One region of the Staphylococcus sp. FSL K6-0223 genome, then DNA from elsewhere that is predicted to be linked to it. Evidence: riboswitches for the same ligand, from Rfam matches in the RefSeq annotation. Region 1 holds a riboswitch; each other region holds the start of a gene.
What was found. Region 1 has a riboswitch for thiamine pyrophosphate ahead of MHI13_RS01460 (3-oxoacyl-ACP reductase). Riboswitches for the same ligand answer to the same signal wherever they lie in the genome.
Positions count from the first base shown of each region.

Region 2: another riboswitch for thiamine pyrophosphate. It lies ahead of MHI13_RS02035 (thiamine phosphate synthase); the one in region 1 lies ahead of MHI13_RS01460 (3-oxoacyl-ACP reductase).
Region 3: another riboswitch for thiamine pyrophosphate. It lies ahead of thiC (phosphomethylpyrimidine synthase ThiC); the one in region 1 lies ahead of MHI13_RS01460 (3-oxoacyl-ACP reductase).
Region 4: another riboswitch for thiamine pyrophosphate. It lies ahead of tenA (thiaminase II); the one in region 1 lies ahead of MHI13_RS01460 (3-oxoacyl-ACP reductase).

Region 1 is NZ_JBBOYX010000001.1:307,861-311,170, reverse strand. Features, by position in the region: gene MHI13_RS01465 (solute:sodium symporter family transporter) at 1-1,141, opposite strand, end outside; TPP riboswitch at 1,418-1,519, shown strand; gene MHI13_RS01460 (3-oxoacyl-ACP reductase) at 1,643-2,392, shown strand; gene MHI13_RS01455 (LLM class flavin-dependent oxidoreductase) at 2,456-3,310, shown strand, end outside.
Region 2 is NZ_JBBOYX010000001.1:432,278-435,587, reverse strand. Features, by position in the region: gene MHI13_RS02040 (MFS transporter) at 1-1,081, opposite strand, end outside; TPP riboswitch at 1,429-1,538, shown strand; gene MHI13_RS02035 (thiamine phosphate synthase) at 1,606-2,196, shown strand; gene thiO (glycine oxidase ThiO) at 2,189-3,304, shown strand; gene thiS (sulfur carrier protein ThiS) at 3,288-3,310, shown strand, end outside.
Region 3 is NZ_JBBOYX010000001.1:152,796-156,105, reverse strand. Features, by position in the region: gene thiC (phosphomethylpyrimidine synthase ThiC) at 1-1,560, opposite strand, end outside; TPP riboswitch at 1,764-1,867, opposite strand; gene MHI13_RS00700 (zinc ribbon domain-containing protein) at 2,056-2,271, opposite strand; gene MHI13_RS00695 (dihydrolipoamide acetyltransferase family protein) at 2,367-3,310, opposite strand, start outside.
Region 4 is NZ_JBBOYX010000001.1:790,161-793,470, forward strand. Features, by position in the region: gene MHI13_RS03855 (single-stranded DNA-binding protein) at 1-127, shown strand, start outside; gene MHI13_RS03860 (transglycosylase family protein) at 531-1,277, shown strand; TPP riboswitch at 1,490-1,592, shown strand; gene tenA (thiaminase II) at 1,669-2,358, shown strand; gene thiD (bifunctional hydroxymethylpyrimidine kinase/phosphomethylpyrimidine kinase) at 2,351-3,172, shown strand; gene thiM (hydroxyethylthiazole kinase) at 3,165-3,310, shown strand, end outside.

The DNA.
Region 1 (3,310 bases):
GCCCGACACGTGCAATATGTTGATCCGAAGCACGCTTACCAAAAATAGGTTTATAAAAGTCTAAAGTAAAGAGTGTTGTTGTACTGTTTAATGATCCAACAAATGAACTTAATATAGCTCCAAAAATAACTGCCCCGAATAGACCATAACCCCAATCAGGTAAAATCGCCTGAATCAATGCAGGATATGCATTATCATTAGATGTTATACCTCCGTTGAAATAATTATATGCAATAACACCAGGAATCACCGTAAAAATAGGACCAAATACTTTAAATAAACTTAAATATATCGCACCTTTTTGTGATTCTTTTAAATTCTTACCAGCTAAGGCTTTTTGTACAATCATTTGGTTCGCACACCAAAAGAATAAATTATTAAAGAACATACCAAAGAATAATGTTGGCCATGGAACAACATCTGAATCAATGGCCCCAAAAGCGTTTAGTTTTTCAGGCGTACGTTGGACCATGTGGTCGAATCCTTTTACAAAATTCCCATCACCTAAATGATGTAAACCTAAAATTGTAATAATCAAACCACCTATAATTAATCCGACACCATAGATTGAATCACTAAATGCGCTCAGTGACAAACCACCGATAAATAAATAGATAACACCTACTGCACCAATGACAAATGCAATAATAATCGTTGCTGTGGCATCACTTACTCCTAAGTATTCCCCAATACTAAACATTTTATTAAATACTAATGAACCAGAATATAAGACAACTGGTAAAAATGATACAACATAAGTGAAAATAAACAATATAGAAACGAAGCGTTTAGTAAAGGTACCATAACGCATTTCAAGTAATTCAGAAATGGTATCCACACCGTACCTTAAATATTTGGGTAAGAATATCCATGCAAGTAAGACAACGGCTACAGCAGCTGTGACTTCCCAAGCCATAACTTCCATACCCTTGCCATAACTTTGACCATTCTGTCCTACAATTTGTTCTGTAGATAGGTTGGTCATAATAATTGTTGAGGCAATCGTAAATCCTGTTAAACTATTGCCTCCCATAAAATAGCCACCTGCACTATCAGTCTTTATTTTCCTTGAACGCCAAAATGCATAAAGGCTGACTCCAATAACAACGGCTAAAAATAAAATAATTGCTAACCAATTCATAATAAATGTCGATCTCCTTATTTTTTAAAATAAAAAAACGTTAAACTTTCATTTAACGTTGGATAACTAATCTATTCTATGATGTACATGTCTTGTGCCTTATTTATTTTAAACACAGAATATCTAATTTTCAATTATCATATTTAAATTTATTATATAAATAAATTATATAAAATATTATCTTTAAATTTGATGATATTTTTTATGTTGTTGAATATTATATGGAAGCGCTTGACTTCTCATAATAGAAGTCATAAAGTGAAACTATAGTTAAATCATATGCACTAGGGGTGTTTTAAAACTGAGATGAGGTGTAACCTCAAACCCTTTGAACCTGAACTAGCTTATACTAGCGTAGGAAAGTGTCGTATAAAATAAGATGACCTGTTGAGATGTGTCAAACTGTTCTCAATAATGATATATCTATTTTAATGCAACTTTCCTAATGTGAAGGTTGCATATTTTTTTGCTGTAAATGAAGTAAATGGAGGCACGATATTTATGACGAGAACAGTATTAGTAACTGGAAGTAGCCGTGGTTTAGGAGCGGTCATTGCAAAAACATTAGCTAAACAAGGATTTGAAGTTATCATTAATTACAATCAAAGTCGTGAAGCAGCTGAACAATTAGCACATGAGATTGGTGAAAACGCCATTGCTTTACAAGCAGATGTCACACAACGTGACGAAGTCGATCGTTTAGTTAATGAGGCAACACATCATTTTGGAAAAATTGACGTTGTTGTCAATAATGCATTAGTTAATTTTAAATTTGATCCAAATGCGCAAAAGGCATTTAAAGACTTATCATGGGAAGACTACCAACAACAAATTGATGGTACACTAAAAGGCGCTTTTAATGTTACTCAAAGTGTCATTCCACAATTTATAGAGCGTGGTTCTGGCACCATTGTAAGTATTGGCACAAACTTATATCAACATCCTGTTGTACCATATCATGAATACACAACAGCTAAAGCTGGGTTGATTGGGTTCACACGTAATATTGCAGCCGAATTAGGGCAATATGGTATTACTGCTAATGTAGTGTCAGGCGGATTGCTTAAAACAACTGATGCTAGTGCTGTCACTACACCAGACGTTTTTGATTTAATTGCACAGACGACTCCATTACGTAAAGTGACTACCCCACAAGATGTTGCTAATATGGTCGCTTATTTAAGTAGCGAAGCAGCAGATGGTATGACTGGTCAAAATATTACTGTCGATGGTGGTTTAACCATGAATTAATATATAACTGGTCTTCCTTATCTTAGAATAGAAATAAAATAAACATTGGAGTGAGAAATTAAATTGACTCATCAACATCAACTTCATCTCGGCGTATTAATCTATGGATGTGGTCATCATCAAGCTGCTTGGCAACTTCCCAATTCAAGTATTGAACGTATCGGTGATATTCAATACTATCAAGAATTAGCTCAGTTATCTGAAAAAGGGTTGTTAGATGTAGTCTTTTTCGCAGATAATCAGTCTTTTATTCCTAGCTATACTTCTATGCCAAGTTTTTGGTTTGATCCACTGATTAACTTAACTGCTATATCTCAAGTCACACAACATGTTGGATTAGTTCCTACCATTTCAAGTACATTTTCTAATCCATTCACTGCAGCACGTCAGTTACTTAGTTTAGAACATATTAGTGGTGGACGAGTGGGATGGAATTTAGTCACTTCCATGACAGATGCCGAAGCTCAAAATCACAGCATGGAACATCTACCCAATCATGATGAACGCTATAAAAAAGCTGAAGAGTTTGCTCAAGTCATGAATGGATTGTTTGATTCTTGGCATACTGAAGATTTCAAACCCAATCGGCATCATCATACAATGATAAATCGCAATATCAAACCGCTTCACCACAATGGCAAATATTTTCAAGTTGATGGACCATTAACAACACCAAGTAGCATTCAGGGAAAACCTGTGGCCATGCAAGCAGGTGCATCTAAACAAGGTATTGCATTAGCTACAAAATATGCAGATGCAGTATATTCTGTTTCTTGGAATATGAAGCAAGCAAAACGGTATCGCGAGCGCTTAGATAGTGAAATGGCACAACGTGACCATCAGCGTTATATTAAAGTCTTTCCTGGACTAGTCACTTATGTAGGTCATACACATGAAGAAGCATTGAAAAAGAAAGCA
Region 2 (3,310 bases), 120 kb from region 1:
TACCAGCAAAGTTACGTCCAATGTCATTTGCTGCTGCCCAACTCATTCCCATTGAAATACCCATACCACCTAAGCCAAGTGATAACCAAAAGATGGTCACATATAAGTTTTGTGTATGAACTGCAAAGAAGATGGAGATAGCAAATACGATAAAGCCAACAATTGCAATTAACCCTCTCGCTACAAAACGACTTTGACCGCTATGCAAAATTTTATCTGAAATCGCACCCGCAGATAAAATTAAAATAAACATAATAAACCATGGTAAAGCACTAATTGTCATATCTTTAAATTGTACATGATATTGCTCAGTTAAATAAGTAGGTAACCAAATTAAGAATAGAGCAATAACAAATTGAACTACGAAATATTGCCCTGCAATAGCATAGAAACTCATGCGTTTAAAAAATTGATTCCAAGGTGCTACGGATTTAGTTGTTTCTACTAAATCACGATGTTGCATGATATACTGTTTTTCTGCTTCATTGACCATGCGATGTTGCTCAGGTAAATCTTTAGCAATAATTGCCCAAAGTGCTGCAATCACAATACCAACCGCACCGAAAATATAGAATACAGCTTGCCAGTTAAATGCATTAACAATTGCGATGGTAACTACTGGTGCTAATACTGGACCGAAATATGATCCTGCTAACAACGCACTCGATGCTCTCCCTTTTTCATCTTTAGCAAACCAAGTTGAATTGAATACTGCATTAGATGGATACATTGGCGCTTCTCCGATACCAAATAAGAAACGTACTAAATATAATAGACCATGATGTTTAATCATTCCCGTTAAAATTGTAAATGCACTCCACCATAATAATGCGATTGAAATCATCTTACGCGGACCAAACTTCTCTGCTAACATACCTGAAGGGACTTGCATCAATGCATAACCCAGTGAGAAGAATGAAGCTAATAAACCAAATTGTTGCTTTGTCATGTGAAGATCTTCCATCATTTGAGGTGCAATAAATGAGATATTAGATCTATCCATATATGCAATAACCCCAATAATAAAGAATGCGATAGCGAAATACCAACGAACCTTACTTTTCTTTTGTCTTTGTACCATAATTATTTTTCCTGCTTCCCTTTAAAATTGTGTTGATTCTACTTATACGTTGACAATGAAAACTCCCAATCACGTCTTTCCCTGTTGTTTCCAACCGCCTTTCGAGCCTCATCTCATAGGCTTTCTGATATATTTTTTATAATATTAACAGTTTTTGTAAACGTTTACAATTACTTTTTGAATATTTTTTATTTAATTTATACATGGCTATATAAAACGTGGTTTCTTGATTAAAAAATATATTACTATAAATCTAATTTATTTTTGTATTTGAACTCTATTAAAAAAGGTTGTAGAATAAAAATGAAGCAAAAATGCTGATGTTTATTTTAAACACAACTGAATAAACGATCCACTGGAAGTGCCTTTGTTTAAGGCTGAGAGTAAAGAACGAACTTTATAATTCCTGGAACCTGATCCAGTTTGTACTGGCGTAGGAAAGTGGCGACTAGGATATCGTAAAGTTAAACAAAACGCTATTTCCCTACTGCAGGGAAATAGCGTTTTTTGTTTAATAAGGAGTGATGTTCATTTTTATAGCGATAACGAAATATAAAGATTTAACCAATGATGATGTACAACATTTTCTTGATATCTCGGATGGAATAGATGGTTTATTGTTTCGTACTCCCATGTCATCAAGTGATTTGTCTTCATTTTTAACATCACTTATAGAAAAAGGATTCCCTAAATCAAAAATCATTATTCATAGTGATGTACATTTACTTGAACAACTTCACCTCTCTCATATTCATTTTCGAGAAATGGATGAAGATGCATTTAGCTATAAATCAACGCATCCAGAGATTGAAGTAAGTATGTCTACACATTCAATTGAATCTGTTAAAGCAGCTTATGAACACGATCTTGATTATGTCTTTTTTGGTCACATTTTTAAGACACCTTCAAAACCTAATCAATTGCCTCGATCAAAAGCAGAGATTCAACGTGTGTTAGAGATTCCTATTCCCATTTATGCCATTGGAGGTATCACTGAAAAAACGATTCCTCAATTACCTCATGGTTTTAAAGGAATTTGTGCGATTTCTTTTTTTATGAACGCATCTTTACAACAAATTGAACTGTTGCGAAAGGAGTGGTTGAAAGATGCATGATGTTTTAATCATAGGTTCGGGCGTGATTGGCATGTCTATTGCGCGACAATTAAGCCAATCTCACCTTGACATTGCACTTATCGATCGTGACGTGCCAGGTAAACACGCATCATATAAAGCAGGTGGTATGTTAGGTGCTCAAAATGAATTTACTGAAGATACTGATTTATTTAGACTTGCTCTTGAATCACGAAGTCTCTTTCCACAATTATGTCAAGATTTAGAAGATGAGACAGGTATTGATATTCAGTTTCAAAATTCAGGATTAATTAAAGTGGCTAATCGTCCTGAAGATGTTGAAAGTTTAGAAAAGCAGTATCAATTTTTAAGCGGTTTAGATTCTAGCGTCATTGTTCTTTCAGATGAGGAACTTACTCATTTAACGAATGGTACAGTAACATCAAGTGAAATGGCTATTTACATTCCACAAGATGGACAAATTAATGCCAATCACTACACTAAAGCTTTATTTACATCTTTAAAGCAACGTCAAATTAAGCGATATTTTAATACAGAGGTACAATCTGTTCATCGCCAAAATGGGTACTACGATGTTGAAACGTCACAAGGCACATTACAAGCTAAGAAAGTCATTGTGGCAGCGGGCGCATGGACATCTAAATTATTAACTCAATACTCATTACCTAGAGATGTAGTCGGTGTAAAAGGTGAAGTCTTACTGATTGAAAATGATCATTTGGATTTAAAAGAAACCGTATTTATGACCAATGGCTGTTACATCGTACCAAAATATCCAAATCGTTTCTTAATTGGTGCCACAAGCGAGTTTGATAACTATTCAGTTGGTAATACAGACGATGGTATCTCTTGGTTACACCACTTTGCAAATGAACGTATACCAGAACTCGCACACGGCAAAGTCATTAAACAATGGTCTGGTGTCCGTCCATATACTGAAGGAGAAATACCGATAATGGACCGTATTGATGAAGATTTATATGTGATTTCTGGTCATTATCGTAACGGTATTTTACTTTCGCCTATTATTGGTCGTGATATCGCCAATTGGATACTCACCGGTGTTAAACCGCGTCGATATGAATCATTTAGTGCTTCAAGGAGGTTAAATCATGAAGTGTATCATTAATGGGGA
Region 3 (3,310 bases), 160 kb from region 1:
TTCTCTCGCTCGATCAGGATCTAACGCGAGGTTGAATTGATCAATCCAACGAAACTCAAAGCGCGCTTTACTAATTGCATCGTCGCGTTCTGTTGCCCCTGGTAAGCCTTTAGATAAATCTGCTGCATGTGCTGCAATTTTATAAGTGACCACACCATCACGTACGTCATCTTTATTTGGTAAACCTAAATGTTCTTTAGGTGTCACGTAACATAACATTGCCGTACCATGACTCGCAATTTGAGCAGCACCAATGGCAGATGTAATATGGTCATATGCTGGTGCAATATCTGTTACAAGAGGTCCTAATGTATAAAATGGTGCTTCTTTACAATAAAAATCTGCTAAATCTTGGTTTTCTTTAATTTTATGCATTGGAATATGCCCTGGACCTTCAATCATAACTTGCACATTATGTTTCCAAGCAATATCCGTTAACTCACCTAACGTTTTCAACTCCGCAAATTGACTTTCATCGTTAGCGTCATAAATTGAACCAGGTCGTAAACCATCTCCTAGAGAAATAGCAACATCATATTGACTTAAGATTTCACAAATCTCATCGAAGTGTGTATATAAAAAGCTTTCTTCGTGATGTGCAAGACACCATTGTGCAATAATTGAGCCACCACGAGAAACAATCCCAGTTAAACGATCAACAGTTAATGGAATATAGTGAAGACGTAATCCTGCGTGAATAGTAAAATAATCGACCCCTTGTTCAGCTTGTTCAATTAATGTATCTCTATACGCTTCCCATGTTAAATCTTCTGCCACCCCATTTACTTTTTCTAACGCTTGATAGATGGGCACTGTTCCTACTGGTACAGGTGAGTTACGTAAGAGATACTCACGAGTTGTATGGATATTTTTTCCTGTAGATAAATCCATAATCGTATCTGCACCCCAATGTGTGGCCCAAACTAATTTTTCAATTTCTGCTTCAATAGATGAAGACACAATAGAGTTACCAATGTTCGCGTTGATTTTTACAGAGAAGTTTTTACCAATAATCATTGGTTCAGATTCAGGATGATTGATATTATTAGGAATAATCGCGCGTCCTCTCGCAATTTCTTCCCTTACAAATTCTGGTTCCACTTGTTCTCTAATTGCTACAAATTTCATTTCTTTAGTGATAATCCCTTGTTTAGCGTAGTACATTTGTGTAACTGGTGTATCTTTACTGCCACGTCTTGGTTGATATTCGAATGGATGAGCTACATAGTTTTTATGTCCTTCTTTTGAAAAACCGTTATCAATCGATTGAATACGGCGACCTTCATAATGTTCAACGTCTTCACGTGCTTCAATCCATGCATCGCGAACCTTTGGAAGTCCGTGATTGATATCAACCACATAACTGTCATCATGATAAGGACCTGCTGTATCGTACACTACGACAGGTTCATTTTGAAAACTACGTTGTTCTAATTGGGTGTCAGAAAGTTCAATTTCTCGAAATGGTACAAAAATATCACTATCATTACCTTCACCTTTTTTAAAAATACGTTTACTTGCTGGAAAAGTTCTTTTAAAATTGATTTTTTCTTGTTTCATTAACAATGCCTCCTAAGTTAGGTTACTAGAAGGGTCTAAATATCACTGATTATATGATTCATAAAAAAGCATTCAGCTTAATACTGAATGCATAAGAATAAGTGAATATATACGAAAATATATGTAAGTATCATAATGAAGAAAATGATTCATCGTTAAATTGACCTTTTCATCAAATTATGAAAACATCCATATGTCATTGTAAAGTGACTCACTGGCTTCCCTACGCTAGTATTAACTAGATCAGGTTCAAAGGGTTGGAACATGATGTTCCTTTCAGCAATATAAAGCACCCCTAGCAGAGATTATTAAATTATAGGTTACTTAACCTATACTTATACAATGACTTAAAATTCCAAGAATATCAAGTCAATATATTAAATATTTTTTATAACTTTTAGACATCCGAAAGTCTAACTTCACACGACCCGAAGTCTTACTTAAAGATTGAAAAAGCAGCAACCACAAGGGTTACTGCTGTCCTATTTTTTTGACTTATCCTCCAAAGAACAAATCAATAAAGTCTCTACTTCTGTTTCTATCTTGTTTATAAAATTCGGTATATCCACAATTTTTACAAGTTATCGTCTTAAAATTATTATGTTGTACATCTAAAAATTTAGACAATCCTGATCCTGTTGCAGATAATGTACCTTCTTCTACTTCTGTATGACCACATTTTATACAACCTTGATTTTGATTTTCTGACATAATGAACCACTCCTCTATTATATTTGTTGTTAGCTTACATAATACAATAACCCCCAAAATTGGGGGTTATTCATTAAATTGATGTTTCATGTTTTTTATAACATCAATAAATATGGATTTTCAATATATTTAGCAAGTACTTTTAAGAAATCAGCTGCGCCTGCGCCATCTAAGATTTGATGATCGAAAGTTAAACTTAATGGGATACGAGAGACTTGTTTTACCTGATCTCCTTCAAGCACAAGTTCTTTAGCTAGAGCACCGACACCTAAGATACCTGTTTCACCTAAATTTAAAATTGGTGTGAAGTATTCGATACCACTTGCACCCATATTCGTAATTGTAAATGTCGCGCCACTAAGTTGAACGTCACCTGTATTTCCTTCCCGTACTGCTTCAGCTGATGTTTTAATTTCTTTTGCTAAAGTGCCAATACTTTTAGTATCTGCATTGTCAATGACTGGCACCATAAGACCATCTTCAAGTGATGTCGCAATACCTAAATGTACATCATCGTATTCTGTTAATTCACCGTTTTCATAACGAGCATTCATTGCGCCATATTCTTTAAGTGCTAGGACTACTGCTTTAGCTAATAAAGCTGTGACTGTCAATTTTACATCTTGATCTGCATCTTTTAATTCTTCAGATAATCGAGCTTTAAAGTCTAATAAACGATCTGCATTGACTTTGCGATGTAATGTTAATTGAGCAGTATTATTAAGACTTTGTCGCATATTTTGAGCAATACGTTGACGCATTGGATTCAGACCTTCACCAATGCTAGACACATCGAAGTTTTGTGGCGTTGAAGATGCATTTTCGTTAGACGTATCCGCTTCACCTTCATAATCATAGCCTTCTGAGTCTACACGTTGAATATCTAATTTTGTAATACGATCATTTCCACCTGTACCTTTAATTCTTGTGATATCAAGGTCCTTATCTTTAGCCATATTACGTGCTAATGGAGAGATAAAGATACGGTCACGTTGTTCAGGCTTCGCTTCTTTTTCTGTATCTTTTTTATCAGATTGTT
Region 4 (3,310 bases), 480 kb from region 1:
TACAGAATTATATGTTGAAACAATTAAATTTATGTCCCCTAAATTAAATAATGAAAAACTCTCAGATAGCTCACTAAATACAGACACTTATCCATTTGATAATCTCGAATTAATGAATATAAAATAAAACTCTCTATTTTTAATACTCCAAACCTTTCCAATTAATATAAAATAAGTCTTTCAATTATACTCAAATATACTCAAGAGGTCGGTATAAATATTCCGACCTCTTTAACTATGTATAAGACATTAGATACAACTCATTCATTGAATGATAAAAAAGACAGTGTATTTTTCTGAAATATTACAAAGTAATTACAGTTGGTTCTTTTATTATATATCTAATAAACACTGCCATTAAAGTGTTTATAGTATATATATAAGAAAAATTATTTACAAATCTATGTAATTTTAATGTAAAATAAGTATATTTTTTTTATTTCACTGTAACCTGCTAAGCTTTTTTAGATGTTAGAGTAGTATCCGTAAAATATTTAAGAAAACAAATGACTTAGGAGGATTATACTATTATGAAAAAGACAATTATTGCATCTTCATTAGCAGTAGGCTTAGGATTAGTAGCAGGAAACGTAAGTCATGCTGATGCAAGTGAAAATCAAATTAATAAAGAAAAATTAGCTCAATTAGCGGAATCTAACGATCAATCATTAAATCAACATCCTATTCAAGAAGGAGCTTATAATTACCAATTTAATTTAAATGGTAAAACTTATCATTTTTGGTCAGATGGAACATATTTTAAATGGGAATATTATCCATCAAACGGTTCAACTGTAAATAGTGCTAATCAAAATGTAGCTTCAACTCAATCAGCACAAAATGTATCTTTCCAAAATAATAATTATAATCATATAAATCAATCAGCTTCAACTTCAAATGTAAGTCAACACTATGCAAATGAAGCTCAAACACAACAAGCACCAAAAACAACACAAACTAAACAAGCAACTCAAACACAACAAGCACCTGCTAATGCAACTACAAATCAACCTAAACAATCAACAAGTGGTTCATCTGTAAATGTAAATAGTCATTTACAACAAATCGCTCAACGCGAATCAGGTGGAGATATTCATGCCATCAACCCTTCTTCTGGTGCAGCAGGTAAATATCAATTCTTACAATCTACTTGGGATTCAGTAGCACCAGCACAATATAAAGGTGTATCACCAGCACAAGTACCTGAAAGTGTTCAAGATGCTGCGGCAGTAAAACTTTATAATACTGCAGGTCCATCTCAATGGGTTACAGCGTAAAACTTAATAAATAATTTACTAGTGCCTGAGACAATATGAGTTGTCTTAGGCATTTTTATATATATTGATAGTAATGACTGAATTTAGAAAGATTTCTGTACTATTCTTTATTTATTATATTTATAATAATAGTTGTATGAATTAAACTTATTTCAATGAATATCTTTTTTATTTGAATTATAACAATGGTTTTGTTATGGTTAAATTAAACTAAAGACTACTAGGGGAGCCATGGAACATGGCTGAGATGAAGCATTCAGACCCTTATAACCTGATTTGGTTAATGCCAACGTAGGAAAGTAGTAATACATATTCATTCATTCTATTTTTTTGAATATTGACTACATTTCTACGTTGAAATGTAGTTTTTTTATTTAAGGAGGAATAGTTAATGAGTTTTTCAGATGAATTAAAGCAAGCGTCAAAGCCAATTATTGAAGAGATTTATAATGATGGTTTTATTCAAGATTTATTAAAGGGAAAATTATCAAAACAAGCAGTACGCCAATACTTACGTGCTGATGCTTCTTATTTAAAAGAATTTACTAATTTATATGCTTTACTTATTCCTAAAGCACCTACTATGAAAGAAGTGAAATTCTTAGTAGAGCAAATTGAATTTATGTTAGACGGCGAAGTAGAAGCCCATGAAATTTTAGCGGACTATATTAATGAACCTTATGAAGAAATTGTAAAAGAAAAAGTGTGGCCACCTAGTGGAGATCATTACATTAAACATATGTATTATCATGCTTATACACACGAAAATGCTGCATACACTATAGCTGCAATGGCACCATGTCCTTACGTATATGAAGTGGTTGCTAAATGGGGATTAGAAGATTCAAATCTTAATAGAGATGCACTTACTGCTAAGTGGTTTGATTTTTATAGCACTGAAATGGCACCTTTAATTGAAGTATTTGACCGTTTGTTAAATGAACTTACAGAACATTGTACCGAACAGGAAAAAAGAGAAATTAAAGAAGCATTTTTACAAAGTACTGTACATGAACGTCACTTCTTTAATATGGCATACATTGATGAAGAATGGGATTTTGGAGGAGCAAATCATGAATAAACCTAAGATTGCGTTAACAATTGCTGGTACTGACCCTTCTGGTGGCGCAGGAGTTATGGCAGATTTAAAATCATTCCATGCTTGTGGCGTATATGGAATGGCTGCTATTACAAGTATTGTGGCTCAAAATACTAAAGGAGTTCAACATATCCATAATCTAGAAACTAGTTGGGTTAAAGAACAATTAGATAGCGTATTTGATGATGAATTACCTCACGCAATTAAGACTGGAATGATTGCTACACATGAAACGATGGAACTGATTCAAACGTATTTAAAAAATCATAGCAATATTCCCTATGTTATCGATCCAGTTATGCTAGCAAAAAGTGGTGATTCCTTAATGGATGATGAAACAAAAAAACATCTTCAGAAAACGCTCTTACCATTAGCGGATGTCGTTACTCCTAACATTCCAGAAGCTGAAGAAATTACTGGCTTGAAAATTGATACTGAAGATAATATTCGTAAAGCAGGTCATATATTTATAAATGAAATAGGAAGTAAAGGTGTAGTAATTAAAGGCGGTCATTCTGCTGATTTAAATAATGCTAAAGACTTTTTATTTACTAAAGATGATGTCTATACTTTTGAAGAGAAGCGATTTAATACGCCACATACTCATGGTACAGGTTGCACATTTTCAGCTGTTATCACAGCCGAACTAGCTAAAGGTAAAACAATTTATGAAGCTGTAAAAAAAGCTAAAAAATTTATTTCATTAAGTATTGAACATACACCTGAAATCGGTCAAGGACGCGGCCCGGTAAACCATTTTGCTTATATGAAGAAAGTAGGTTTAGACGATGAATAGTTTAGAAAAGATAAGACAAGAGAATCCACTAGTAGTCTGTTATACCAATGATGTGGTTAAAAACTTCACTGCGAATGGACTCTTGAGTATTGGTGCAAGTCCAGCAATGAGTGAAGCTCCAGAAGAAGCAGAAGAGTT